Regions from separate parts of the Cellulosimicrobium sp. BMG9.23 genome, predicted to be linked through region 3. Evidence: riboswitches for the same ligand, from Rfam matches in the RefSeq annotation. Region 3 holds a riboswitch; each other region holds the start of a gene.
What was found. Region 3 has a riboswitch for S-adenosylmethionine ahead of AC4H2G_RS02935 (rhodanese-like domain-containing protein). Riboswitches for the same ligand answer to the same signal wherever they lie in the genome.

Region 1 (5,861 bases), on a different contig from region 3:
GTCGCGCCGACCCACGTGTTCGTGGCCGTGCACACCACGTCCTCGCCGTCCTGGACCGTCACGGCGCCGCCGGACCCGTCACCCGACGCCGCGCCGGTGCAGGACCACGCGCCGTCGTACCCTGCGGGCCCGTCCTCGGTGAGCGTGTACGACCCCGGCTCCACCTCGACCGCCGTGACCGTCGGCTCGCCCGTCGCGCCCGTGAGCGTCGACGGACCCGTCGCCGTGAGGTCCCAGTCCGCGGCCGTCGCCGGCCCGCCGACGACCTCCTTGACGAGGGTCAGCGTCGGGACCGTGGGGGTCACCGGACCGACGTTCGTCACGGTGCACGTCACCGAGTCGGCGAGGTCGATCGTCACGGTCGACCCGTCGACCTCCGCGCCCTCGCACGCCCACCCGTCGTTGCGGTAGCCGTCCGGTCCGCCCTCCTCGGACAGCGTGTACTGCCCGATCCGGACCTCCTGGTTCGTCACCTCGTCGGAGCCGGACGGCCCGCCGATCGACGACGGACCCTGCGCGCGCAGGGTCCAGTCCTCGGGCGAGGCCGTGCCGCCGACGACGTCCTTGACGAGCGTCAGCGTGGGAGAGACGGCCTCGTTGTCGACCGTGCACGTGAGCGTGCCACCCGGGGGGACGACGACCTCGGGGGTCGGGTCGAGGATGTCGTCACCCCCGCAGTTCCAGCTGAAGAACCGGAATCCCGAGACGCCGCCGCTCTCCCAGATCCGGTAGGTCCCGGCAGGCACCTGGAGCGACTGCACGCCGTTGAGCCCGTCGCCCTCGATGAGCTCGCCCGTGGCGACGTTCTGCGCGTGCATCGTCCACAGCTCGCGCCGGCCTTCGGACGAGCCCGTGTCGCGGTTCTCGATGCGCTTGAAGAGGGAGAGGGTACCCGTGCCGGTCTGCGCCGCCGCCGTGAGCGCCGCGGGGATCGCGAGCACCAGGACGAGGGCGAGCGCGAGGAGCGCGGCACCGGCCGTGGCGAGGGGGTGGACGGCGCGGACCGCCGGGGACGAGCGATGGTGCACGGGTCGAGACCTCCGTCACAGGGAACGGCACGAACCTATCCCCCGCCCTGCGCGCCCGCCCGGCGACGAGCCGAGACGCGATCAGTCGATCAACCGCCCGTAGACGAACATGTCGCGACGCTCCCCGCCGACCCGCTGCCACCCCCGCAGCAGCCCTTCCCGGACGAAGCCGGCGCCCTCTGCGGCGCGCCACGAGCCCTCGTTCCACGGCTCGACGAAGAGGTCCGCGCGTTCGATGCCCGGCAGTCCCAGCGCCCAGTCCGCGGCAGCGCGCAGAGCCGCGCCCGCGTAGCCGCGACGTCGACGGCTCGCCGCCACCCAGTACCCGAGGCTGACGCGTCCGTGGTCGGCGTCGCGCAGGAGGACGGAGAGCTGCCCGACGGCGCGGTCGTCGTCGGCCGTCGCGACGACGAACGAGTAGCCGACCCCCTCGGCCAGCCGCCGGCGCTGCCGCGCGACGTACGCGTCCACGGCCGCGGCGTCCGGCGTGCGCGGGACCGTGGTCACGAGCGGGATCAGCGGGTCCTGCGACGCCTCGACCACGACGTGCGCGTCCTCGGGGCGCCAGGCGCGGAGCCGGACGGGTGGCGCGTCGAGGGTCGGGGTCCGGTCGTCGTCCACGGCGGTGTCGTCGTCCACGGCGGCATCATCGCGCATCCGTGCGCGAGGCATCTCATCAGACGAGCGCACTCGACCGCATGGCGGATACCGCTTAGGATCGGGTGAACCATCCAGAGCGGTCGAGAGTCCTGGCTCGACGACACCGCAGCAACCCGCCGACGGAAGCCTCCCGAGGACAAAGGTGCTAACGCCAGGGTCGATGGAGTGACTATGGTCAACGAGGCATCTTTCGCGCACCGTCCGGGCAGCCCGTGCCCGACGGCGAGCGCTCCCGTCCGCACGTCGACACACCCGGGCGCGCAGCACCCGGGCGAGGTCGCGCCGTGAGCGTCGCGGACGCCGTCCGGCGCGCCCACGCCGAGACGGCGAGGCCCACGGTCTCGTTCGAGCTCATGCCGCCTCGCCGCCCGGACGCCGCGCCGAAGTTCTGGGAGACCGCGCGGCGGCTCGTCGCGACGCAGCCGGACTTCCTCTCCGTGACGTACGGCGCGGCGGGCAACGACCGGCAGACCTCGCTCGACGTCATCGGCCGGCTCCTGCAGGGCACGCCCGTGCACGCGATCGCGCACCTCACGTGCGTGGGTGCGTCGCGCGAGCACGTGCAGGACGTCATCACCGACTTCCTCGACGCGGGCGTCCGCAGCTTCCTCGCGCTGCGCGGCGACCCGCCCACGGACCAGCCGGACTGGCGTCCCGCGCCCGACGGCGTGGGGTCGAGCATCGAGCTCGTCGCGCTCCTGCGCGAGGTCGAGGCCTCGCGCTGCGCGGCGAACCCGTCGCTCGCGCTCCGCAGCGCGGCCCGACCGCTGACGATCGCCGTCGCGACGTTCGTGGACGGGAACCGGGCCGCCGGCACCACGCGGTCGCAGGAGGTGCAGCGCCTCCTGCAGAAGCAGCAGGCAGGCGCGAGCTTCGCGATCACGCAGCTGTTCTACGACGCGTCGTCGTACACCGACTTCGTCGCGGAGGCCCGCGCGGCCGGCGTGACGATCCCCATCCTCGCCGGGCTGCTGCCCACGACGGAGCCACGCAGGCTCCGTCGCGTCGAGGAGCTCACGGGTGTCCCCGCCCCCCAGCACCTGCTGGACGCGCTCGACGCCCTGCCCGATCCCGAGGCGCAGCACGCCTACGGGACCGCGTACTCGTCCGACCTCGCGCAGCGCGTCCTCGACGCCGGTGCGCCGGGCCTGCACGTGTACACGTTCAACAAGTACCGCGCCGCTCTTGACCTGCTCGAGGGTGTTCACCTCGGCGGCGGCACGTCCGGGACCGACGGCAGCACCTCGAACGGCGCCGTCGACCCGAACGTCCCGGACCTGGCCAGCGGGCCGTGGGTCACCGGCACCTCCCTGCCCACGACGGGCGTCGCCGCACGTGGCGGACCCGTCTGACCGGTCCTCAGGACCAGCAAGAGGTTTCGATCATGGCCACTTCCGTACCCTCCCCTACCCACCTTCCGGTCGCGTTCCCCGCGGGCACCGTCCTCGGCTATCCCCGCATCGGGCGTCGGCGTGAGCTCAAGAAGGCCGTCGAGGCGTTCTGGGCCGGGCGCACGAGCGCCGACGAGCTCGAGGCCACGGCCCGCGAGCTGCGCCTCGCCACCGTCCGCCGGCTCGTCGAGCTCGGCCTCGGCGCCGACGACGCATCCGTCCCCGGCTCGTTCTCCTACTACGACCAGGTGCTCGACGTCGTCGCGACGCTCGGTGCCGTGCCGTCCCGGTTCGCCGGGCTCACCGACGCCGACGGCCGGCTCGACCTCCCGGGGTACTTCACCGTGGCCCGCGGCGCCGGCGAGGACGCGCCGCTCGAGATGACCAAGTGGTTCGACACGAACTACCACTACCTCGTGCCCGAGATCGGCCCGGACACCCCGATCCGGTTCGTCGACGACCGCTTGGTGCGCGAGTTCGTCGAGGCCAAGGAGGCCGGGGTCGTGACCCGGCCGGTCGTCGTCGGGCCGGTCACGTTCCTCGCGCTGTCCAAGGCGGCCGACGACGCCCCCCACGGGTACTCGCCGCTCGACCGCCTGGACGACGTCGTCGCCGCCTACGCCGGCCTGCTGCGCGCGCTCGCCGCGGCGGGCGCGCCGTGGGTCCAGCTCGACGAGCCGGTCCTCGTCACGGACAACGTCGACGTGCCGTTCGCCGAGCTCGCCGCGGCCGTCGAGTCCGCGTACCGCACGCTGGCGACGGAGCTGGTCGTGACGTCGACCGGCACGGTGCCGAACCCCGGGTTGCACGGCGATCAGGCCGCTCAGGGCGCCACAACCCCGGGTTCGGCGAACGACGTGCGGCCCGCGATCCTCGTCGCGGCACCGTTCGGCGGGCTGCAGGCCGCGTCGGCGGGGTCCCACGGCGCAGTGCGCGACGGGCTCGCCCTCCTCGCGGGCACGGACGTCGACGCGATCGCGATCGATCTCGTCAAGGGCGAGGTCCCCGTGGGCTCCGCACCGGACGGGACGATTCCCGGGCTCTCGACGAAGACGCTCGTCGCAGGCGTGATCGACGGGCACAACGTGTGGCGGGCAGACCTCGCGGCGAAGCTGGACCTGGTCGACGCCGCGGGTCACCTCGGCGCGGGCGCTCTCGCCGTCGGGACGTCGACGTCGCTCCTCCACGTGCCGCACGACGTCGAGGACGAGGTGTTCCGCTCGGCGGAGGAGGCACCGGGCGCGGCGTCGGGCACGACGCTCGACCCGCGCCTGCGCGAGTGGCTCGCGTTCGCGGACCAGAAGGTCGGCGAGGTCGCGACGCTCGCGCGTGCCCTCACCGAGGGCCGCGAGGCGGTGGCCGACGCCCTCGCCGCGTCGAGCGCGGCCGTCGCGTCCCGGGCCGAGGCGAGCGGCGTCGTCGTCCCCGCGGTGCGCGAGCGCGCCGCCGCGCTGACCGATGCGGACTTCGCCCGTGGCCCGTACGCGGAGCGTGCGGCCGCGCAGCAGGAGCGCCTCGACCTGCCGCCCCTGCCGACGACGACCATCGGGTCCTTCCCGCAGACCCCGGAGATCCGCCGCGCCCGCGCGCTGTGGACCAAGGGCGAGCTGTCGGACGCCGACTACACGGCGGCGATGCGCGAGGAGATCGCGCGCGTCGTCGGGCTGCAGGAGGAGCTGGGCCTCGACGTGCTCGTGCACGGCGAGCCCGAGCGCAACGACATGGTCCAGTACTTCGCGGAGCACCTCGACGGGTTCGCCGTCACCGCGAACGGCTGGGTGCAGTCGTACGGGTCCCGCTGCGTGCGGCCGCCGCTGCTGTGGGGCGACGTGCAGCGTCCCGCACCGATCACGGTCGAGTGGTCCGCGTACACCGCGTCGCTCACCGAGAAGCCGGTCAAGGGCATGCTCACGGGTCCGGTGACGATCCTCGCGTGGTCGTTCGTGCGCGACGACCAGCCGCTCGGCGACACCGCGAACCAGGTGGGCCTCGCGCTGCGCGACGAGATCGCGGACCTCGAGGCCGCGGGCGTCGGGATCGTGCAGGTCGACGAGCCCGCGCTGCGCGAGCTCCTCCCCCTGCGGCGCGCGGACCAGCCGGCGTACCTCGACTGGTCGGTGCGGTCCTTCCGCCTCGCGACGTCGGGCGTGGAGGCGGCGACGCAGATCCACACGCACCTGTGCTACTCGGAGTTCGGCGAGGTCATCGGCGCGATCGACGGCCTCGACGCCGACGTCACGTCGGTCGAGGCGGCGCGCTCGCGCATGGAGATCGTGCCCGAGCTCGCCGAGGCCGGGTACCACCGCGGCATCGGGCCGGGCGTCTACGACATCCACAGCCCGCGCGTCCCGTCGACCGACGAGGTCACGGAGCTGCTCGAGCTCGCGGTGAAGGCGATCGACCCGAAGGTCGTGTGGGTCAACCCCGACTGCGGCCTCAAGACGCGCCGCTACGAGGAGACGGTCCCGTCGCTCGAGCACCTCGTCGAGGCGGCGAAGGCAGTCCGGGCGACGCTCGCAGAGTCCGCGAAGTAGCACCTCGCTCGCGAGAGAGAACCGCAGGTCGCGAGATAGAGCCCCCGGGCTTCTACCTCGCGACCTGCGGTTCTACGTCGGCGAGGGCTGCGCGTCAGCGCTCGGTGTTGCCCGTGAACGTCATCGGCCACATGAACGCGATGGTGCACGCGGCGATGCCGCCCACGAACAGCCAGACGCCGTAGGTGGCCTCGACCGACATGCCCGCGCCCATGAGGACGATGCCGCCCACGAACAGGACGAGCGAG
Region 2 (5,861 bases), on a different contig from region 3:
GGCCGTGGCGCACGACAGCTCCGGGCCTACCCGATCCGGGCGACAAGGCACGCTGGAAGGCCGAGGTCGTGGAACGAGGCGCGCCGCGGTGGCTCGGGAAAGGGTTCGGCATGCGTCAGGCGGTCAAGCACGGCGAGTGCATGTTCGGCGCCCGGTACCGGCTCCCGCCGACGTCCACGCTGGCAGAGATCGACTCGGACCTGCGCGGGCTCCAGTCGGTCGTGCAGCGGATGTCCACCGTCAGCTGAGTCGCGTCAACCGGGTCAGCCGAGGGCCCACTCGTCCGCCCGCTCGAGCCGCCGACGTACCGCCTCGCCGCCGACGCGCTCGATCCAGGACCGGTCGCCTACGACGACGAGCAACGATCGCGCGCGCGAGAGCCCGGTGTAGAGCATCTCGCGCGCCCTCGACTCGTCCCGCACGCCGTTCACCGCGAGCACGACGACGGGCCGCTCGAGGCCCTTGAACCCAAGGACGTGCCCGTAGAACACCTCGTCCTCGGCGAAGAACGCGTCCCAGTACGCCGCGTGCCCGCCGGCCTGGACCTCGTTCACCTGCTGCGGGTGCCGACGCCCCGTCGCGAGCAGCGCGAGCTGTCCGATTCCCCAGCCCTCGTCGAGCAGGGCCTCCACGGCATCGTCGGCGGCGCCGATCGCGTCGGTCGCGGGCACGTCGACGACCCGGACGGGCGGCCCCTCCATCCCGCGCGGCGTGATGCGTTCGGGAGAGAGCGCGCCGAACACCTGGGCGATCTGCTTCGTCGAGCGCAGGTTCTCGTGCAGCGTCACGGGCACGAGCTCGAGCGGCACGCGACCCTCGCGGGGGAAGACGCGCTGCGCATCGTCCATGAAGACGTGCAACCCGCCGGCGTCCTGGTCGCGCAGGCAGCGCAGCAGCGACGGCCACCACAGGTCGCCGAAGTCCTGCGCCTCGTCGACCACGACCGCGTCGAACAGCTCGCCCGGGCCACGCCCGTCCGCGAGCTCGCCGAGCGCCAGCGGCAGCCGCCGCTCCCAGTAGTCCGGGTCGTCGTCGGCTCCGGGCTCCGCGCCCCACTCGAGCGGCAGGTCGTGGAACAGGCCGACGTAGGCGGGCCGGTCCCGCGCCGGCCACTGCTCCACGATGCGCTCGAAGTACCGCCCGAGCCCGCGCGAGTAGCACAGGAGCGCGACGCGCTCCCCGGCTCGCGCCCGACGCCGCGCCTGCTCGAGGGCGAGCCACGTCTTCCCCGACCCGGCACCGCCCACGACGCGCATGCGCCGCACGCCGGAGAGCGCGTCCAGTGTGCGCGACTGGTCGCGCGTCATCTGCTCGAGCCGCGTCTCGTGCTGCGCCGCGAGCGTGAGGTGCTCCGCCTGGCTGGGGAAGCCCCCGACGAGCGACTCGACGAGGTCCGGGACGTCGTCGGCCGCGAGCGGCGCGTGGCCCAGGCCGTGGCGCTCGATCGCGTGCTTGACGCGCTCCGCCACGCCGTAAGGCCGCTCGAGGTCGCCCCGGTCGACGAGCATGTCGCGTGGCAGGTCGAGCGCGGCCCAGTCGGCCGGCACGTACCGGTGCGGCAGTGCCACGAGGTGCGCCGTGCGCGCCTCCCCCGCCCAGAGACCCCGGCGACGCAGGAGTGCCTGCAGCGCGTGCCGCGCGCCCTGCACCTGCCGCAGTGGCTCGATGCGATGCCGCCGCTCGCCGCTGCCCTGGTACCAGGCGCCGTCGACCCGGTCGACGTACCCGCCCTTCACCTCGATCGCCGCGATCCCGACTCCGGGCCAGACGACGAGCACGTCGATCTCGTACTCGTGCTCGTCCTCCTGGAGGTGCAGCCCGTGGACGACGACCACGTCGTCGGGCAGCTGGTCGACGAGCGCCTCCCACACGGCACGCTCGGCCCCGCCGTCGTCGGGGAACGTCGGGTCGGACGGGTACGCGCGCGGCATGACCCGTTCGTACCGCACGTGGCTGTCGACGTCACGCGCGCCGGGCACGATCGTCGCCGCGGTCATCGGATTTCACCCGCGACCGCCGTCGCGACGGCGCTCGCCGGGTGGACCGCGCGGGCCCACGCGAGGTAGGCCTCGCGGCGGGCGGCGTCGTCGAAGGTGCCGTGCGCGACCCAGTCGTCGTGCCAGGTGAAGACGCGCTCGGGGCGCGAGAACATCGCGTCCTCGATGACGCCGTCCTGCACGGTCCGCTGCCCCCAGTAGGGCGCGTTCGGGTCGAGCCGCAGGACGGGAAGCCCCGAGGCACGGGCAAGGCGCCAACGCTCGGGGAAGACGAGCGTGACGTAGGCGCCCATGCGGGTGTTCCCGGGGTCGTCCTGGTGGCGCGGAGCGAGGGACGGCACCCCCAGCGCCGAGGTGATGCTGCCGTCGACGGCGAGGCACTCGTCGCACACCGAGCGCTGCACCCGGAACGTGCCGCGGAAGTACGAGCGCCCCCGCAGGCAGACGCGGCACAGGGTCAGCCCGCCACGCACGCCGCACTCGCGGGACGGCGTCGGGCGGGGGACGCCGGTGTGGACGGGGCACAGGAGCCGCGCGTCGGCGCTGAGGAGGACGCGGCACGCGTCGTCGGTGCGGACCCAGTGGGTGGTGGTGACGGACATCGGTGAGGCCCTTCGTCCAGGGCCGTCGTCGGGTCGGACGCACGGCGGTGCGACCGAGAGGGACGACGACCTCGCTCTTCCCGCGGCCGGTCGGCCAGGGCCGGTCTTCCTCCTGGGGCACCGTGCGCGAGGGGCGCGGTTGCCGGACCGGCACGCGGAGGGCGTATCGCCGGTCGCTCTGGACCTGGGGAGATGTCTACCGGACGCCACCGACACGCCGCAACTCGGTGCCACCTCTTCCGCCGAGCACGCGATCAGTCACCGCCGATCACGGGGCTACCCACCGAATGTGCCGCAGAACGGTGGCCAAGCCCGTGCTCGGCGGACGGCCCCCGGCCTGGGCGCTGCGGCAGGCACAGCAGCGGGCCGCGCCCCCGAGGGAGCGCGGCCCGCTGTTCCGTGCTGTGTCGCGTCAGCGCCTCAGCGACCGATGTTCGACAGCTCTGCCGCAGCGATGATCAACTGCCGCTCGGCGCCGATGAGCACTCCGGCGTCCACGAGCTCGGCCGTCACCTCGCGCACGTGGCGGACGAACTCGCGGTGCGTCGGGTACTCGCCGTCCTCGGCGATGTGGTCGTTGACGGTGCAGCCCTCGCCGTCGTCGAAGTTGCCGACCGTGCTGTCGTTGCCGTCGATGATGACGGTCGGCCGCACGTCCGAGCCCTGGCAGCGGTCGCGCAGCAGCTGGACGACGGTGAACGTCACCTCGCCCGTCTGCGACGTCTCGCCGGCGCCGTTGACCGCCCGGTAGCGCACGACGTGCTCGCCGTCCGCCGCGACGACGAACGGTGCGGCGTAGCGCTGCCACGTGCCGCCGTCGACCTGGAACTCGGTGCGGTCGACGCCCGACTCCTCGTCGACGGCCGTGAGCGTCACGGTCGCGCGACCGACGAACGCGCCGTCGCGGTTGCGGCTGCCGCCGATGCCCGCGGTGACCTCCGGACCGCCGGGGTCCGGGTCCTCGCCCTCGACGTCGACGACGACGCTCTGCGGTGCCGACACGTTGCCGGCGACGTCCGTCGCGCGGTACGTGATCGTGTGCTCACCCGGGGTGCGCAGCGAGATCTGCTTCGAGTACGGCATCCACTCGCCGCCGTCGACCTGGTACTCGATCGACGCGACGCCGGAGCCGGCGTCGGTCCCGCGCAGTCGGACGAACGCGGGACCGACGTACTCGCCGGCATCGTTCTGCTGGCCGTAGACGCGGTGGTCGACCTCGGGCGCCACCGTGTCGCTCCCGTCGCCCGCCACGACCGCGAAGGTCACGGTGCCGGCCTCGGAGACGTTGCCCGCCTCGTCGGTCGCGCGGTAGGCGAGCGTGTGCTGACCGGGCTCGTCGACGACGACGGCCTCGGTATACGGGGTCCAGCCCGCGCCGTCGAGGTCGTACTCGACGGACGCGACGCCGGAGCCGTCGTCGGTCGCGGTGACCATGACGGATGCGGAGCCCACGTAGGCGCCGTCCTCGTCCTGCGTGCCGCTGAGCTCGGTCGCCACCGTGGGAGCGGTGGTGTCCTCGCCGCCGTCGGCGACGACGGTGAACTCGGTGACCGTCTCCTCGGAGACGTTGCCCGCGACGTCGGTCGCCCGGTAGACGAGCGTGTGCTCGCCGGGCTCGTCGACGACGACCGGCTCGGTGTACTCGACCCAGCCCGCGCCGTCGAGGTCGTACTCGACGGTCTCGACGCCGGACGCGTCGTCGGTCGCGGTGAGCGTCGCGGTCGCCGACCCGACGAACGCGCCGTTGTCGTCGAGCTCGCCCGTGACCTCGGCAGCCACGGTCGGGGCCGTCGTGTCGTCACCGCCGCCGTCCGCGACGACGGTGAACGTCGACGTGCCGACCTCCGAGACGTTGCCCGCCTCGTCCGTCGCGCGGTACTGCACCGCGTAGTCACCGGGCTCGGTGAACTGGACGGTCGTCGTGTACGGCAGCCACGTGCCGTCGACCGCGTACTCGATCGACGCGACGCCGGAGCCGCCGGTCTCGTCGGTCGCGTGGAGCATGTAGCCGGCCGAGCCGACGTACGCGCCGTTCTCGTCCTGCTCGCCCATGACCATCGGCTCGACGACCGGGGCCGTCGTGTCCTCCTGGACGTCGCCCTCGACGACGGTGAACTCCGCCGTCTGGGGCTCGGACGTGTTGCCCGCCGTGTCCGTCGCGCGGAACTGGAGCGTGTGCGCCCCGACCGCGTCGACGACGAACGGCTCGTCGTACGCCTGCCAGCCCGCGCCGTCGAGGTCGTACTCGACGCCCGCGACGCCGGAACCGTCGTCGGTCGCGGCGAGCGTGACCGTGGCGCCGCCGACGTACGCGCCGTCGCCGTCCTGCTCACCCGTCACCGTGGCGGTGACCGACGGCGCGGTGGTGTCGTCGCCGCCCCCGTCACCGGTGACGACGAGCTCGCCCCACATCTGGCCGTGGCCCGGGATCGCGCAGAAGTAGCGGTACGTGCCCTCCGTGAACACGACCTCGGCCTCGTGCAGACCGCCCTTCGCGTCGAACGGGCTCGCGAGGATGTCGAGCGTCACGTCGTGGTTGTAGCCGGGGGTCGACGTGTCGAACGTGAGCGTGTGGCTCATGCCGAACGTGTTCCCGGTCGCGATCGAGTTCTCGAACACGATCGTCGCCGGGCCGGCCGTCGCCGTGGCGGGGAAGGTCAGGTAGTCGTCGACGCTGTTGCCGGCCGTCCAGGTGAGCACCTGCTCGGCCGCGACCTGGGCGTCGGGCGCCGCGGGCGTGGCCGCGGGTGCCACGGCCGACGGCGCGGTCGTCGTGGGTAGGGGGCTTGCCGTCGCGGGGGCGACGGAGATGACCGTCGCCGCCGTGAGGCCGGCGACCACGGCGGCTACCAGCCGCTGTCCGCCGCGCGCTCTCGCGCTGTGTCGTTCCATGGGGGTGCACTCCTCGTCGATGTGCAGATCGTTCAGGTCGGTCGTACGGAAGAACCCCGGGGCGGCACCCCGGGAAAGCCCTTGCGCCGCGCGGGCGGCGCGGTGCCGGGCCGGCGGGGGTCGCCCCGCCGGCCCGGCCGGGTGCTACAGGTCGGCCACCCGGATGTCACGGAACTCGATGAGGTCCGCGTTCCCGTGGTTCTGGAGCCCGATGAACCCGCGCTCGAACTGGCGCAGGTCCGTCGGCGGGTCGCCCGCGCGCGACGACTCCTGGCCCGGCGAGTTCTCGAACTCGTTGATGACCTCGCCGTTGCGGATGATCGTGTACTGCTGGCCGACCACCCGGATCTCGTACTCGTTCCACTCGCCC
Region 3 (5,861 bases):
CCCGCGCGAGCTGGAGGTGCTCGAGCAGCTCGCCGCCGGGCTGTCCAACGCGGAGATCGCGAGAGAGCTCGTCATCACGCCCGAGACGGTCAAGACGTACGTGTCCCGGATCCTGGCCAAGCTCGGCTTGCGCGACAGGGTGCAGGCGGTCGTGCTCGCCTACCGGGTCGGTCTGGTCTCGGTGACCGACGAGGCGTGACGTCCTGGGCGGTCGTCGGGTCGGCGCGCGACGAAGACCCACTCCCGGCCCGGCCGGTCCGGCGCGTCGCGCACGTCCTCGACGACGAACCCGCACGCGGCGAGCGACGCCTCGACCTCCTCGCCCGAGCGGAACCGCAGCGTCGAGTCGGAGTGGAGCACGCGCCCGTCGGGCAGGACGGTGGTGTCGTGGAACGACACGAGCGGGAGCGCGACGTCCGTCAGCGCGGTCCAGCTCTCGACGATCCCGATGCCCGGGACGTCGACCCGGACGAACGTCTCGTCGCGCACCCAGCCCTCCCAGGCCCGACGCGCGGGCACGCGGGTCTCGAGGACCACGTGTCCGCCCGGGGCGAGGGCCGCGCGCACGCCACGCAGCGTCGCCGTCCACGCGTCGTCGGTCAGGAACACCTGCGCGACGTTCGCGGTCATCGTGGCGAGGCCGACCTGCACGGGAGGGAGCGCGGTCGCGTCGCCGTGGAGCCAGCGCACACCCGCGGCCCCGGGCTTCGTCCGCGCGACCTCGAGCGACGCACCGGCAGGGTCCACGCCAACCACGTCGACCCCGCGCAGCGCGAGCCGGCACGCGAACGTGCCGGTCCCGCACCCCACGTCCAGCACGGACCTCGCGCCGAGCTCGTCGACGATCGCCACGTACGCGTCGAGGTCGGAGCGGTCAGGGTCGAGCGGGTCGTACAGCGCAGCGAGGGTCGGGTCGTCGAAGATCGCGTCGGGCACGCCCGCGACGCTAGGCGTGCGGCCCTCCGTCGTCCACGGCATTCTTCGCGCCGGCCACGCGCTCGGGTGGGGAGGTCAGGCGTGCAGCGCCTGCTCGACGTCCTCGATCACGTCGAGCGGGTCCTCGAGGCCCACGGACAGCCGGACCGTCGTCTCGGCGATCCCGACGACGGCGCGGCCCTCGGGCCCGAGCTTGCGGTGCGTCGTCGTGGCCGGGTGCGTGACCATGGACTTCGCGTCGCCCAGGTTGTTGGAGATGTCCACGACCTGCAGCGCGTCGAGGAACGTGAACGCGCGCTTCTTCAGGAGGTCGGGGTCAGTCTTCGGGTCGTCGGCACCCGCCACGTCGAGGTCGAACGTCACGACCGTCCCGCCACCGGTCTGCTGCGAGCGCGCGAGCTCGACCTGCGGGTGGGACTCGAGGAACGGGTAGCGCACGCGTGCGATCCCCGGCAGCTCCTCGAGCACGCGCGCGATCCGCTCGGCCCCGGCGTTCTGCGCCGCGACGCGCACCGGCATCGTCTCCAGACCCTTGAGCAGCACCCACGCGTTGAACGCCGAGAGCGTCGGGCCCGTGTTGCGGATGAACGTCTGCACCGGCCCGCCGATGTACTCCTCGGTGCCGAGGATCGCGCCGCCGAGCACGCGGCCCTGTCCGTCGATGTGCTTCGTCGCGGAGTACACGACGACGTCCGCGCCGAGCTTGAGCGGCTTCTGCATGAGCGGCGTGGCGAACACGTTGTCGAGCACGACGACCGCGCCCGCGGCGTGCGCGAGCTCGCTCACGCGCCGCGCGTCGACGATGTCCTGCATGGGGTTCGACGGCGTCTCGAAGAACACGACGTCCGCGGGCGTCGAGAGCGCCTCCTCCCACTGCGACAGCACGTGGCCGTCGACGTAGTCGGTCCGCACGCCCCACTTGGCGAAGATCTCGTCGAAGATCACGACGCTCGACCCGAACAGCGCGCGGGCCGCCACGATCCGCGACCCCGACTGCACGAGCGCCGCGAGCGACGTGAAGACGGCCGACATGCCGGACGCCGTCGCGTAGCACGCCTCCGCGCCCTCGATCAGTCGCAGCCGCTCCTCGAACGTGTGCACGGTCGGGTTGCCGTACCGGGAGTACACGAACCGGTCGAGCTCGCCCTTGAAGGCGGCCTCGGCGTCGGACGCGCGGTCGTACGTGTAGCCCTGCGTGAGGAACAGCGCCTCGGACGTCTCCTGGAACTCCGTGCGCGCGTTGCCGCCGCGCACGGCGAGCGTCGCGGGGCGGGCGCTCGCGGGCAGCGGCTTGCGGCCGGAGCCGCCCGGGACCTGCCCGACGCCGTCTCCCCCGCTCACCGACCGGCCTCGCCCTCGGCGTAGGTGGTGGTGGGCAGACCGCGGACCTTCCAGCCCTCGGCGTCGCGCACGCCGGAGAAGCCGGGCGCGCCCTCGAAGCCTTCGAGGATGTTGTACGACGGACCGAGGCCGGCCGCGGTCGCCGCCCGCGCCGCGCCGATCGAGCGCTGGCCGGAGCGGCACAGGAACACGACGGCGCGCTCGTCGCCCGGGGTGAGGCCGGCCTGGGTGAGCCGGTCCACGAACGCGGGGTTGGGCCCGAACGGCGTCACCCACTCGTCGAAGACGACCTCGCGGCCGAGGTCCGCGACGTCGGGCACGCCGACGGTGCGCCACTCACCCTCGGTGCGGACGTCCACGAGGACGGCACGCTCGTCGGCGGCGAGCAGGTCCCAGGCCTCCTGCGGCGTGATGTCGCCGGCGTAGCCGACGGCGGGTCGGGGGGTCAGGTCGCTCATGGTTCTCCTCCATCGATCGTGGCAGTAGCACCCTCGCCCGGTGCGCCGTGTGATGGCTGGCGCGACCGGGGGGTTGCTGCGGCGTCGACGTGCCACGTCACTCGGCCGCTCCGGATGGTTGCTCGGATCGTACGTCACGGTGCCCGGTCGCCGGAACGTGCGTCTCGCGTCGTGGGAAGGTCCGACGGCCAGGCCGCTGTCCCGCGATGCGAGACCCCCTGCCCACCGGTTGACACGATCGCGGGCCCTCCCACATCCTGGATGACAGGTCATGAGTGCCAGCGTGAAACCCCGGTTTGCTGGCCGGCAACCCTCCTCTCGCGGCGGGGTGCCCCGGGTGACGACCGGGCCGCACGCCGACCGGCGCGCGGCAAGCGCGGGGAGCACCTCCCCGACACGACCTCGGAGGACCGTGCCATGACTGCTCTCGCCGAACGCTCCTGTCCGACGGCGGACGCTGCCCTCTCGCTCGGTGACGTCGCCGCGCTGCCCGCCCTGCTCCCCGTCGTGGGCAGCGACACGCTCGTCCCGCTCGTCGACGGCCGCAGCGTCCCGTACGCGAACCTCGACGTGGCGGCGTCGGCGCCGGCGCTGCGCTCCGTGGCCGACCGGGTCACCGAGGTCCTGCCGCTGTACGCGAGCGTGCACCGCGGGGCGGGCTACCTCTCCCAGGTGTCGACGGCGCTCTACGAGGCCGCGCGTCGCACGATCGGGTCGTTCGTCGGCGCGCGCGAGGAGGACGTCACCGTCGTCACGCGCAACACGACCGACTCGCTCAACCTCCTCGCGGGCTGCGTCCAGGCGAACCCCGACGGGTCGCCCGGCCGGGTGCTCGTCCTCGACGTCGAGCACCACGCGAACCTCCTGCCCTGGCAGCGGGCGGGTGGTGCGACGGTCCTTGCCGGCGGCGTGAGCGTCGCGGAGACGCTGTCGGGCCTGCGCGCCGAGCTCGCGCGGTTCGACTACGCGCTCCTCGCGGTGACGGGCGCGTCGAACGTCACGGGCGAGTCGCTGCCCGTCGCGGACGTCGTGCGGATCGCGCACGACGCCGGGGCGCGGGTCGTGCTCGACGGCGCGCAGCTCGTCCCGCACCGCGGGTTCTCGCTGGCCGCGACCGGCGTCGACTACGTCGCCTTCTCGGGTCACAAGGCGTACGCGCCGTTCGGCGCGGGCGCGCTCGTCGGGCGCCGCGACTGGCTCGACGCGGGCACGCCGTACCTCGCGGGCGGCGGCGCGGTGCGTCAGGTGCGTGTCGACGCCACCGACTGGCAGCCGGCGCCGGCGCGTCACGAGGCCGGGTCGCCCAACGTCGTGGGCGCCGTCGCGCTCGCCGCCGCGTGCGACGCCCTCGGCGGTCTGGACGCCGCAGCCCTGCACGAGCACGAGGCGGCGCTGCGCGCGGCGCTCGTCGACGGGCTGTCCGCGATCGACGGCGTGCGGGTCGTGAGCGTGTGGCCGGACGCCGTCGACCCGGTGGGCGTCGTGACGTTCTCCGTGACGGGCCACGACCCGGGCCTCGTCGCGGCGTACCTGTCGGCGGAGCACGGCATCGGCGTCCGCGACGGCCGGTTCTGCGCGCACCCGCTGCTCGCGCGCCTCGGGTACGACGCCGGGGCCGTCCGCGCGTCGGTCGGCGTGGGGACGTCGGGCGCGGAGGTGGTGCGTCTCGTCGACGCGGTGCGCGCGTACGTCGAGGAGGGGCCGCAGGTCGGGTACGCCGTGGTCGACGGGTGCTGGACCGTCGTCGACGACCCACGCCCGGTGCCGTCCGGGTCCGGTCTGGACGGGCTGTTCGCGACCGCCGCGGCGGGCCTCCTCGCCGACGCCGCAGGGTGCGGCCCGGCCGACTGACCCGAGAGAGCGACCCCCGGCCGAGAGAGCGATCCCCAGTTGAGGGCGCGACGAGGGCCCCGCCGCACGGCGGAGCCCTCGTGATGTACGGCCGTGGTCGCGACGACCACGGTGACGGCTACTTGAACGCGTCGCGGACGTCGTCGCCCGCCTGCTTGACGTTGGCCTTGGACTGCTCGCCCTTGCCCTCCGCCTCGAGGCGCTCGTCGTCCTTCGCCTTGCCGGTGGCCTCCTTGATCTTGCCCTTGGCCTCTTCGCCGGCGTGCTCGATCTTGTCACCGAGTCCCATGGGGGTCTCCTCTCGTCGGTCCTTCCGACCGTAGGCACGGCCCTGCGCGCTCGCACGCGCTGGAGAGCTCGGTGCCGGACGGCGGCGTCCGTGGTGGGATGTCCCCGTGCAGCACGACACCCGGCTCGACGGCTTCGGCCTCCGCCTCGTCCCGCTGGCCGAGCACCACGCTCCCGCCCTCGGCGCGCTGGTCGACGACGGCATCTGGGCGGGCATGTCGAGCCCGACGCCGCGGGGCGACGAGGCCATGACCGCGTACGTACGCGACGCCGTCGCCGCGCCCGGCCGGCTCGCGTTCGCCGTCCTCGGGCCGGACCGTGCCACCGAGCCGCACGGGGGCGGCCTGCCCGACGACGCGTGGACGGTCCGGGGGAGCACCTCGCTCTACGAGTGGGTCCCGGCGCAGGGCCGGGTCGAGCTCGGCTCGACGTTCTACGCCCGGCAGTGGTGGGGCGGCGTGACCAATCCGGCGTGCAAGTACCTGCTGCTGCGGCACGCGTTCGACGAGCTCGGGGTGTCGCGCGTCGCGCTCCGCGCCGACGCGCGGAACTCGCGGTCGATCGGGGCGATCACCCGGCTCGGGGCGCAGCCGGAGGGCGTGCTCCGCAGCCACCGCGTCGCACCGGACGGCTCGCGCCAGGACACCGCGTACTTCTCGATCCTCGTCGCCGAGTGGCCGGCGGTGCGGGACGGTCTGCTCGCGCGGCTGCACCGGGCCTGACAGCCGGCTCACCGCCTCCGGCGCAGTCTGCCCCTGTCGACAGAACCTTGTGGACAACCGTCGCCACGTGGTGCGACGTCGCTACGGTGAACGTGGTTCGCCGGACGGCGTGCCGGGGCGATCGGGGGGAGAGCCGAGGTGTTCCATCACGAGCTGGAGCTGCGAGGGACGAGCGGGTCGGTGGAGGACTGGGCCCGCGTCCACCACGTGGAGCGTCGCCGGACGGCGCACCGGGCGGTGAGCCGGTCGCGCGAGGAGCGGCGGT

Region 1: it holds a riboswitch for S-adenosylmethionine, as region 3 does, so the genes downstream of both, AC4H2G_RS05665 (methylenetetrahydrofolate reductase) here and AC4H2G_RS02935 (rhodanese-like domain-containing protein) in region 3, are expected to answer to the same signal.
Region 2: it holds a riboswitch for S-adenosylmethionine, as region 3 does, so the genes downstream of both, AC4H2G_RS10640 (hypothetical protein) here and AC4H2G_RS02935 (rhodanese-like domain-containing protein) in region 3, are expected to answer to the same signal.

The regions. Positions count from the first base shown of each region.
Region 1 is NZ_JBZGBZ010000003.1:276,093-281,953, reverse strand. Features, by position in the region: gene AC4H2G_RS05675 (prealbumin-like fold domain-containing protein) at 1-1,028, opposite strand, end outside; gene AC4H2G_RS05670 (GNAT family N-acetyltransferase) at 1,110-1,667, opposite strand; SAM riboswitch class I at 1,753-1,855, shown strand; gene AC4H2G_RS05665 (methylenetetrahydrofolate reductase) at 1,973-3,040, shown strand; gene metE (5-methyltetrahydropteroyltriglutamate--homocysteine S-methyltransferase) at 3,073-5,613, shown strand; gene AC4H2G_RS05655 (hypothetical protein) at 5,708-5,861, opposite strand, start outside.
Region 2 is NZ_JBZGBZ010000005.1:415,318-421,178, forward strand. Features, by position in the region: gene AC4H2G_RS10630 (PDDEXK-like family protein) at 1-248, shown strand, start outside; gene AC4H2G_RS10635 (nuclease-related domain-containing DEAD/DEAH box helicase) at 264-1,997, opposite strand; gene AC4H2G_RS10640 (hypothetical protein) at 1,994-2,599, opposite strand; SAM riboswitch class IV at 2,668-2,784, opposite strand; gene AC4H2G_RS10645 (OmpL47-type beta-barrel domain-containing protein) at 3,020-5,491, opposite strand; gene AC4H2G_RS10650 (ThuA domain-containing protein) at 5,636-5,861, opposite strand, start outside.
Region 3 is NZ_JBZGBZ010000002.1:185,262-191,122, reverse strand. Features, by position in the region: gene AC4H2G_RS02950 (response regulator) at 1-199, shown strand, start outside; gene AC4H2G_RS02945 (class I SAM-dependent methyltransferase) at 160-936, opposite strand; gene AC4H2G_RS02940 (O-succinylhomoserine sulfhydrylase) at 1,012-2,277, opposite strand; gene AC4H2G_RS02935 (rhodanese-like domain-containing protein) at 2,274-2,735, opposite strand; SAM riboswitch class I at 2,742-2,856, opposite strand; SAM riboswitch class IV at 3,003-3,118, shown strand; gene AC4H2G_RS02930 (aminotransferase class V-fold PLP-dependent enzyme) at 3,153-4,586, shown strand; gene AC4H2G_RS02925 (CsbD family protein) at 4,705-4,875, opposite strand; gene AC4H2G_RS02920 (GNAT family N-acetyltransferase) at 4,982-5,596, shown strand; gene AC4H2G_RS02915 (hypothetical protein) at 5,735-5,861, shown strand, end outside.